One region of the Bacillus sp. LL01 genome, then DNA from elsewhere that is predicted to be linked to it. Evidence: a T-box and tRNA genes for the amino acid it is inferred to sense, from the RefSeq annotation. Region 1 holds a T-box; the other regions hold tRNA genes.
What was found. The T-box of region 1 lies ahead of serS (serine--tRNA ligase). A T-box ahead of a tRNA ligase gene usually reads a tRNA of that ligase, here a tRNA-Ser.

Region 1 (3,255 bases):
GATGAATTGATGACAGAGGCTAAGCTTTTAGGAGCTCCATTTGAGTTACTTCTTGAAATCAAGCGTAATGGCCGTCTACCAGTTGTCAACTTCGCAGCAGGTGGAATTGCAACTCCAGCTGATGCAGCATTGATGATGCAATTGGGATGTGATGGGGTATTTGTTGGATCTGGTATCTTCAAATCCGAGAACCCTGCTAAGTTTGCTCGTGCAATCGTGGAAGCAACTACTCACTATGAAGATTATGAATTGATTGCAAGCCTATCCAAAGGATTGGGAACTGCAATGAAAGGTATCGAAATCTCTACACTATTACCTGAAAATCGCATGCAAGAGCGTGGCTGGTAAGTAAAGGAGTTTTAACGTATGGTGAAGGTTGGAGTCTTGGGACTTCAAGGTGCAGTTCGGGAACATGTACGATCCATTGAAGCATCTGGAGCAGAAGCAATTGTAGTGAAAAGAGCGGAGCAGCTCACTGAAATAGATGGCCTGATCATTCCAGGCGGCGAGAGTACCACAATGCGCCGACTCATTGATAAGTATTCCTTCATGCAGCCATTGAGAGAGTTCGGTGCAAGTGGAAAGCCTGTGTTTGGTACATGTGCCGGGCTCATTCTGATTGCAAATGAGATTGTTGGCTATGAAGAGCCGCACTTGGCTTTTATGGATGCGAAAGTGGAACGTAACTCTTTCGGCCGTCAGGTGGACAGCTTTGAAGCGGAGCTGGATATTGCAGGTGTTGCAGAGGATTTTGTCGGAGTGTTTATCCGCGCGCCGCATATTGTCGAAGTCGGAGAAAATGTGGAAGTGCTTTGCAAACATAACGGTCGGATAGTCGCTGCACGCCAAGGACAATTTCTTGGATGTTCATTCCATCCGGAATTGACAGAGGACCACCGTATTACACAGTATTTCGTCAATATGGTGAAAGAGTCCAAATAATTAGGTATAAAACTATTGCATGAAAGAGAAACTTGTAGTAGATTATCTAATAAGAAAATATTGCTAAAGCGTTGATAGGAAAAAGTAGCATGCTGCACATACCAAAAGAGAGTCGGTGGCTGGTGAAAACCGATGTATGACACTTGTGAATCCATCCTTGAGCACTTGGCCGAATTGCCTTAGTGGCATAGTAAGTCAAATCGGTAAGATTATTACCGTTATCGAATGAAGTGGGAGAAGGCGATAGGTCTTTTTCAACAAGGGTGGCAACACGGGAATTCAACTCTCGTCCCTATTAGGGGACGGGGGTTTTTTGTGTTTTCAAACGGAGAATTCTCGATGAACTCCCTGTTGATTTCCGTTCCAGGTATTCGCTTTCCGCGGGGCGTGTGCTTGAGCCTCCTCACAACGCTTCATGGGTCTCCTCAACCTACCGCTACCTCCCGCCGGAGTCTCATACCTTGCACTACAATCACCAGGGGGATGCTGTGATACCCCTACCCTTTTGGGTTATATTTTTAGAATAAAAAAAGGAGGAACTATTATGTTGGAATTAAAGTTATTGCGTGCCAATTTTGAAGAGATTAAAGGGAAGCTTCAGCACAGAGGGGAGGATCTTTCTGATCTGGACCGCTTTGAAGAGCTGGATGCGAAAAGAAGGGACCTTCTGGTACAAACGGAGCAGCTGAAAAGCAAGCGTAACGAGGTTTCCCAACAGATTGCTGCCATGAAACGTGAAAAGCAGGATGCAGATCATCTGATTAAGGAAATGCGCGAAGTGGGAGACAAAGTCAAGGAATTCGATGAGGAACTAAGAGAAGTGGAAGAAGCTTTGGAGCTATTGCTCCTGTCTATCCCAAACATTCCTCATGAAAGTGTTCCTGTTGGAGAAACAGAAGATGACAATGTAGAAGTCCGCAAATGGGGAGAGGTTCCAAGCTTCGGATTTGAAGCGAAAGCGCATTGGGACATCGCGAATGAGCTTGGCATTTTGGATTTCGAACGGGCTGGAAAAGTGACAGGAAGCCGCTTTGTTTTCTATCGTGGCTTGGGTGCAAGATTAGAGAGAGCACTGTTCAACTTTATGTTGGACCTGCATGTGGATGAGCATGGTTATACAGAAGTGCTACCACCTTACCTGGTAAACCGAGCGAGCATGACGGGGACAGGTCAGTTGCCTAAATTCGAAGAAGATGCTTTCTTGATTGAAAAAGAGGATTACTTCCTGGTACCAACAGCAGAGGTGCCTATCACGAACATGCATCGTGACGAGATATTAAACGGCGACCAGCTGCCGATCAATTATGCGGCATTCAGTGCTTGTTTCCGTTCTGAGGCTGGTTCTGCGGGGCGTGACACTCGCGGGCTAATCCGTCAGCATCAGTTTAATAAAGTCGAGCTTGTGAAGTTTGTAAAGCCGGAAGAATCTTATGAAGAACTCGAGAAGTTGACTGGGAATGCTGAAAAAGTGTTACAACTGCTTGGACTTCCTTACAGAGTCTTGAGCATGTGTACAGCGGATCTAGGATTTACAGCAGCCAAGAAATATGACATTGAAGTATGGATTCCAAGTGCGGAAACATACCGTGAGATTTCTTCTTGTAGTAATTTCGAGAGCTTTCAAGCACGCCGTGCAGGCATCCGTTTCCGCCGAGATCCAAAAGGGAAACCGGAGCATGTGCACACATTGAATGGATCTGGACTTGCAATCGGACGTACGGTGGCAGCACTCATCGAAAACTATCAGCAAGAGGATGGTTCTGTAGTGATTCCGGAAGTATTGCGTCCTTACATGGGTGGAAAAGAATTTTTGACTAAATAGTGAACATTGGAAGGATAGGGTGAAAAATACCTTTCCTTTCTGTTCTTCTTGTTGACATTGCATTTTCAAATATGATATATTACTTTTTGTCGATACGGAGGAATACCCAAGTCCGGCTGAAGGGATCGGTCTTGAAAACCGACAGGGGTGTCAAAGCCCGCGGGGGTTCGAATCCCTCTTCCTCCGCCATTGATTTTTAAATTAGGTTTTATATCTATAGCGCATAAACTGGAGTATGTTCGTTACATTATGGAGAAGTAACGACTTTTTTATTGCCAAAGATGAAGCGACGTCATCTTTATAGGCAATGTGTAAGCCGTCCGAATTGGGCGGCTTATTTTTTTTGCTGACTTACAGAGTTATAACAAACATGGTTATCTTAGAGCGGTTGATTTCCGTTGCAGGTGCTTCGCTTTCCTGCGGGCGGTCCGTGAGCCTCCTCGGGCTGCGCCCTGCGGGGTCTCAAGATTGTCGCTACTCCCCTGCAGGAC
Region 2 (3,255 bases), on a different contig from region 1:
CCGGATCTGCAAGTGGAAGAAAGAAGTGCCGTCTCTATTGCCAGAAGACTTCAAGATCCGTTGGCGGAACTAGTTAAAATAGATCCTAAATCAGTAGGTGTCGGTCAATACCAGCATGATGTCGCCCAAAAGCGTCTGGCAGAATCCCTGAATTTCGTTGTGGAAACAGTAGTGAACCGAGTGGGAGTGAATGTCAACACTGCCTCCTCATCTTTGCTTCAATATGTCGCAGGGTTATCTAAGACTGTAGCGAATAATATTGTGAAAAAGCGCGAGGAAGATGGCAAATTCGCCAGCAGGTCTGATCTAAAGGGAATCCCGAGACTTGGTGCCAAAACGTACGAACAGTGTATTGGTTTCCTTAGAATCATAGATGGTAAACAACCTCTGGATAGAACCGATATCCACCCGGAAACCTATTCGGACGTAAAGAAACTATTGAAGCAGTTGGGAACTTCCGAAAAAGAGATTGGTACTGCCAAACTGCAAGATGCCCTAAAAGGATTGGATGTGGCCAGACTTGCGGATGATCTTGGTATTGGACCAATCACGCTGCAGGATATTATCGACTCCCTGATCAGACCGGAACGGGACCCTCGGGATGACATGCCAACTCCACTTCTCAAGCAGGACGTCCTGAAGATGGAAGATCTGCAAAAAGGAATGGAACTAGAAGGGACGGTACGTAATGTTGTTGACTTCGGTGCCTTCGTTGACATAGGAGTGAAGCAGGATGGCCTTGTCCATATCTCTAAACTAAGCAACCGTTTCGTAAAGCATCCGCTCGATGTTGTGTCAGTGGGGGATATTGTCACTGTATGGGTGGACGGAGTTGAGGTAAATAAAGGTCGAGTTTCCCTGACAATGCTGCAACCAGAAATGCAGGAAGTATAATAAGATATTAAAGCTGTTGATTGAAGCCCTGGGCGGAAATCAACTGCTCCGTTTTACGAAAACAAACCCCAAGTTGCCGTCTCGTTCAGAGGCAATTCGGGGTTATTATCATTCAGCTATTCTTCTTTTGATAAAAAAACCAGCACTGATTCAACATTTTAATTTGGTATCGATCCTTTTCCAGGTAAGCGCGCTGCATCTGCTTTCTAAACCAAGACGGCATCTTCCCGTACCTCCTTCAACATTTTACTCGAAGGCTCAAAAATGATATTTTTTTCTATAGTATGCAGTATAATGGGGAGGGTTCGAAGGTAAGGAGGGGAAAGAAATGGAAGACAAAGAACTACAGAAACTTACTGAAGAGATTTCCTTAAAATATTTCGGCTGGCCATTCCGCCACACGGCATCATTCAATCACCGTTTAAAAACAACAGGAGGAAGATACCTGACCTCCACAAGTAATATCGAAATCAACAAAAAGTATTACAATGCCCTTGGTATGAATGAACTTATAGGAATCATCAAACATGAACTCTGCCATTACCACTTGCACATTCAAGGGAAAGGATATAAACATCGAGATCATGATTTTCGTTCCTTGCTAAAGGCAGTGGGTGCTCCAAGGTTCTGTACCCCCATCCACACACCACAATTCAAACCAAAAACTTTCCGCATATATGAATGCAAGGATTGTCATCAATTATATAAAAGAGTAAGAAGAGTGAATACAATCAAGTATAGATGTGGAAAATGTAGAGGGAAACTTAGAGAAATCGAAAAGCATGTTGACATCCACCAGTAAAATATGATAATTTATTCTAGTCGCTGTTTTAGAAAAGTGGCACGAAGACAATTATGATAATATATCATTCCAGCTTCAAAATAACTTGACTTTTTAGTACAAGCTTATTAAAATTAAAGCAGTCGGTTAACATCCGACGTACCGTTTCAATAGTAATATTCCACCATAGCTCAGCGGTAGAGCATTCGGCTGTTAACCGAAGGGTCGTAGGTTCGAATCCTACTGGTGGAGCCATATATGGAGAAGTACTCAAGTGGCTGAAGAGGCGCCCCTGCTAAGGGTGTAGGTCGTGTAAGCGGCGCGAGGGTTCAAATCCCTCCTTCTCCGCCATTTCTTTAAGGCCCGTTGGTCAAGCGGTTAAGACACCGCCCTTTCACGGCGGTAACACGGGTTCGAATCCCGTACGGGTCACTACAAAGTGGGAAGCAATTCAATTTTGCTTTGCTTCCCATTTCTATCCTGGAGGATTAGCTCAGCTGGGAGAGCACCTGCCTTACAAGCAGGGGGTCGGCGGTTCGATCCCGTCATCCTCCACCAGAGGGACTTCGGATTTCCTCTTTTCTATAATATTGAGAGTCTCTCGGATTTTGGTGTCGATATTATTCCGCCTATTTCCTTCAGAAATAGACAAAATAATATCTGCGGTGTAAGCACATGCAGCTTACTCTAAGAAGCTAAATTCACGGAGCATATTCAATGGGCTATAGCCAAGCGGTAAGGCATCGCACTTTGACTGCGACATGCGTTGGTTCGAATCCAGCTAGCCCAGCCAACTTTATAAAATGTATGCGGGTGTGGCGGAATTGGCAGACGCGCTAGACTTAGGATCTAGTGTCTTTGACGTGGGGGTTCGAGTCCCTTCACCCGCACCATACATTTACTAGCCATTCATTTTTGCGGTCGTGGCGGAATGGCAGACGCGCTAGGTTGAGGGCCTAGTGGGGGCAACCCCGTGGAAGTTCGACTCTTCTCGGCCGCACCAAAAGAAATTTAAAAAAGTGTTGACATAGAACACTGGAATTGATATTATAGTTAAGTCGCCTCTCAGAGGGACATCAAATAAAACGTTAATATGAAGCGCCCGTAGCTCAATTGGATAGAGCGTTTGACTACGGATCAAAAGGTTAGGGGTTCGAGTCCTCTCGGGCGCGCCATTATTTATAAAGTGAACGGGGAGTAGCTCAGCTTGGTAGAGCACTTGGTTTGGGACCAAGGGGTCGCAGGTTCAAATCCTGTCTTCCCGATTTTGAATAATGCGGGTGTAGTTTAATGGTAAAACCTCAGCCTTCCAAGCTGATGTCGTGGGTTCGATTCCCATCACCCGCTCCATAATATTGAATGATCTTTGAAAACTAAACAAAACAACAGCGTCAAACGTTGATCCTACGGGATTAACAAATGAACGAAAAGTAAGACAAGCTAGCAAATTTTGAGCAAAAGCTCAAACTCTTTATTGGAGAGTTTGATCCTGGCTCAGGACGAACGCTGGCGGCGTGCCTAATACATGCAAGTCGAGCGGACTTCTTAAAAGCTTGCTTTTAAGAAGTCAGCGGCGGACG
Region 3 (3,255 bases), on a different contig from region 1:
ATCGATGAAAGCCATCAGATCGTTTGGATTTCCATATCTACTTGTCGCTGCATAGTAGCCAGTACCTTGATACCCCCAAGAACGGTCATAGGGGTGCTCTATAAGCGGAAGCAATTCAATATGAGTGAATCCATGGTCCTTTACATAAGGGATAAGCTCGGCAATCAGTTCTTTATAGGAATAGAGCTCGCCTCCATCTTTCTTCTTCCAGGAACCAAGATGCAGCTCATATATGAACATGGGTTTCTCGTAAACCAGCTTTCGCTTTTTCTTTCTGCGCCAGTTCTGATCTTTCCATTTATATCCTTCCAAATCATAGACTATGGAAGCCGTTTTAGGACGAACCTCAGCATGAAAAGCAAATGGGTCCGCCTTATGTAATACATCTCCCGACTCTGTAACAATTTCATACTTATATAAATGTTTGCTTAGATCTTCATCAATATGGATGCTCCACACACCCTCATTATTTAACCTTTCAAGTGGATGCTTCTCTCCGTTCCACTCGTTAAAAGAACCCATTACACGAACAGCCTTCGCATTGGGAGCCCACACAGTAAATCTTGTCCCTAATACTTTCTTTCGATGGCGTATGATATGTGCTCCAAAAAGCTCATAACTTTTATATAACGTCCCCTCATGAAAAAGGTGCAGTTGAAAATCAGTGGCACTTGTAGCAATCAAATTTTTCACCCTTCCGTCATTCCCTATAAAAAGAATATTGTTATACACTACATATTCTCTTTTTTATAATATTCTCCTTTATACGACAAGTCAGAATCGTATGACATAAAGCAACAGAATTTATTCTCATAGGGGAATTTGTCGAAATTTCAATTTTTTAGGAAATCGTTTTCATTGTTGTTCTACTTGAACTCTTGATTTATCAACGTTTTTGTAAGGGGTTACAAACTGAGTTGATTCGACTAAATACTAGGAGGATTTTTGTAGTTATATGTCGAAAAGTTTTTTCGATAACTAGAGTATGATTAGTAAAATGTACACGCTTACATTTTATTGTTATATTTAAATACTAAATTTATTATTGAAAATCAGGTTTAAAAGGAATTGAAAAAGGGAATGGAATAAGTTATAAAAAAAAGATTGGGTGTATTGAAATTAGTAGGAAAAGGAAATTGCAGGAGCGATAAAAACTATTGATAGAAAAGAAGAAAGAGGACAAATAAAAAAAGCCATGATATTTTAAAAATACCACAACTTTTGATGACCCGTACGGGATTCGAACCCGTGTTACCGCCGTGAAAGGGCGGTGTCTTAACCGCTTGACCAACGGGCCTAAATTCTGGCGGAGAAGGAGGGATTTGAACCCTCGCGCCGCTTACACGACCTACACCCTTAGCAGGGGCGCCTCTTCAGCCACTTGAGTACTTCCCCAGAAATGGCTCCACCAGTAGGATTCGAACCTACGACCCTTCGGTTAACAGCCGAATGCTCTACCGCTGAGCTATGGTGGAATATTACAAAGATTTAAATATAATACTCTATGGTGGGCCTAAGTGGACTCGAACCACCGACCTCACGCTTATCAGGCGTGCGCTCTAACCAGCTGAGCTATAGGCCCATAAAAATGGAGCGGGTGATGGGAATCGAACCCACGACATCAGCTTGGAAGGCTGAGGTTTTACCATTAAACTACACCCGCTAAAAAGGGCGACTGATGGGAATCGAACCCACGAATGCCTGAACCACAATCAGGTGCGTTAACCACTTCGCCACAACCGCCATAATAATATTTTTTTGTAAAAATGGTGCCGGCGATAGGAGTCGAACCCACGACCTACTGATTACAAGTCAGTTGCTCTACCAACTGAGCTACACCGGCATGATAATGATTATTTTCACTGTTTGAAAAAATCTTATTATTTTCACCACGTAAAAAAATCAAAGTGGCTCGGGACGGAATCGAACCGCCGACACATGGATTTTCAGTCCATTGCTCTACCAACTGAGCTACCGAGCCATACTATTGAGTTGAAAAATGGCGGTCCCGACCGGGATCGAACCGGCGATCTCCTGCGTGACAGGCAGGCATGTTAACCGCTACACCACGGGACCATTTGGTTGCGGGGACAGGATTTGAACCTGCGACCTTCGGATTATGAGCCCGACGAGCTACCGGACTGCTCCACCCCGCGATAATATTAATTAAGATTTGTTTACGTATGTACTTTTCATACTGACTGTCCCGACCTCTGAAAGCTTATTCAGTGAAGTATATCGATCGGTACAACTCGAAGCTTTTGCAAGAAGCAGATGCTCGTTGCTCCATCCTGCGATAATAACTTCATTCTATACTCACCATAACAATTAAATAATATGGCAGAGGAAGAGGGATTCGAACCCCCGCGGGCTTTGACACCCCTGTCGGTTTTCAAGACCGATCCCTTCAGCCGGACTTGGGTATTCCTCCGCGTATAGAAAGAACTGGTGGACCTTGTAGGACTCGAACCTACGACCGGACGGTTATGAGCCGTCTGCTCTAACCAGCTGAGCTAAAGGTCCTTTTTGGTAGCGGCGGAGGGGATCGAACCCCCGACCTCACGGGTATGAACCGTACGCTCTAGCCAGCTGAGCTACACCGCCAAAAAGAAAAAGTATTTCATTAGATTTACTGGTACCATTGTTATTGGTCTGTGTCCCTTCCTCTGCAAGCAAATTCAAGGATGTAAATCCGTCGGGACAACTCGGAGCATATTCTTGTAGTAACGCTCGTCGCTACACCGCCAAAAAGAAAAAGTATTAAAGTGGAGCCTAGCGGGATCGAACCGCTGACCTCCTGCGTGCAAAGCAGGCGCTCTCCCAGCTGAGCTAAGGCCCCGTAAATGATAAAGGAAATTAATGGTCGGGAAGACAGGATTTGAACCTGCGACCCCTTGGTCCCAAACCAAGTGCTCTACCAAGCTGAGCTACTCCCCGATAATGGCGCGCCCGAGAGGACTTGAACCCCTAACCTTTTGATCCGTAGTCAAACGCTCTATCCAATTGAGCTACGGGCGCTTATAAATGAAAGTTATTTTACTGCTTTAAAAATCTCTGGTGCCGAGGACCGGAATCGAACCGGTACGGTAGTCACCTACCGCAGGATTTTAAGTCCTGTGCGTCTGCCAGTTCCGCCACCCCGGCAAGTCTCTTGGAGCGGAAGACGGGATTCGAACCCGCGACCCCCACCTTGGCAAGGTGATGTTCTACCACTGAACTACTTCCGCTAATATAAGATTAAAATGCGGGTGAAGG

Region 2: it encodes a tRNA-Ser, which carries the amino acid that the T-box ahead of serS (serine--tRNA ligase) is inferred to sense. The anticodon was not compared.
Region 3: it encodes a tRNA-Ser, which carries the amino acid that the T-box ahead of serS (serine--tRNA ligase) is inferred to sense. The anticodon was not compared.

Annotation. Positions count from the first base shown of each region.
Region 1 is NZ_LFEL01000016.1:5,641-8,895, forward strand. It holds gene pdxS (pyridoxal 5'-phosphate synthase lyase subunit PdxS) at 1-348, shown strand, start outside; gene pdxT (pyridoxal 5'-phosphate synthase glutaminase subunit PdxT) at 367-942, shown strand; T-box leader at 1,005-1,239, shown strand; gene serS (serine--tRNA ligase) at 1,487-2,764, shown strand; tRNA gene AB685_RS21250 (tRNA-Ser) at 2,861-2,953, shown strand.
Region 2 is NZ_LFEL01000008.1:74-3,328, reverse strand. It holds gene AB685_RS19085 (Tex family protein) at 1-894, shown strand, start outside; gene cmpA (cortex morphogenetic protein CmpA) at 1,007-1,117, opposite strand; gene AB685_RS19080 (SprT family protein) at 1,223-1,696, shown strand; tRNA gene AB685_RS19075 (tRNA-Asn) at 1,856-1,930, shown strand; tRNA gene AB685_RS19070 (tRNA-Ser) at 1,936-2,026, shown strand; tRNA gene AB685_RS19065 (tRNA-Glu) at 2,036-2,107, shown strand; tRNA gene AB685_RS19060 (tRNA-Val) at 2,158-2,233, shown strand; tRNA gene AB685_RS19055 (tRNA-Gln) at 2,394-2,468, shown strand; tRNA gene AB685_RS19050 (tRNA-Leu) at 2,485-2,568, shown strand; tRNA gene AB685_RS19045 (tRNA-Leu) at 2,593-2,678, shown strand; tRNA gene AB685_RS19040 (tRNA-Arg) at 2,774-2,850, shown strand; tRNA gene AB685_RS19035 (tRNA-Pro) at 2,867-2,940, shown strand; tRNA gene AB685_RS19030 (tRNA-Gly) at 2,952-3,025, shown strand; partial or broken rRNA gene AB685_RS19025 (16S ribosomal RNA) at 3,147-3,255, shown strand, end outside.
Region 3 is NZ_LFEL01000004.1:873-4,127, reverse strand. It holds gene glgB (1,4-alpha-glucan branching enzyme) at 1-684, opposite strand, end outside; tRNA gene AB685_RS12620 (tRNA-Glu) at 1,226-1,297, opposite strand; tRNA gene AB685_RS12615 (tRNA-Ser) at 1,305-1,395, opposite strand; tRNA gene AB685_RS12610 (tRNA-Asn) at 1,401-1,475, opposite strand; tRNA gene AB685_RS12605 (tRNA-Ile) at 1,506-1,582, opposite strand; tRNA gene AB685_RS12600 (tRNA-Gly) at 1,590-1,663, opposite strand; tRNA gene AB685_RS12595 (tRNA-His) at 1,671-1,743, opposite strand; tRNA gene AB685_RS12590 (tRNA-Thr) at 1,768-1,843, opposite strand; tRNA gene AB685_RS12585 (tRNA-Phe) at 1,909-1,981, opposite strand; tRNA gene AB685_RS12580 (tRNA-Asp) at 2,001-2,076, opposite strand; tRNA gene AB685_RS12575 (tRNA-Met) at 2,080-2,156, opposite strand; tRNA gene AB685_RS12570 (tRNA-Ser) at 2,339-2,431, opposite strand; tRNA gene AB685_RS12565 (tRNA-Ile) at 2,447-2,523, opposite strand; tRNA gene AB685_RS12560 (tRNA-Met) at 2,528-2,604, opposite strand; tRNA gene AB685_RS12555 (tRNA-Ala) at 2,767-2,839, opposite strand; tRNA gene AB685_RS12550 (tRNA-Pro) at 2,861-2,937, opposite strand; tRNA gene AB685_RS12545 (tRNA-Arg) at 2,942-3,018, opposite strand; tRNA gene AB685_RS12540 (tRNA-Leu) at 3,056-3,144, opposite strand; tRNA gene AB685_RS12535 (tRNA-Gly) at 3,153-3,227, opposite strand; tRNA gene AB685_RS12530 (tRNA-Leu) at 3,244-3,255, opposite strand, start outside.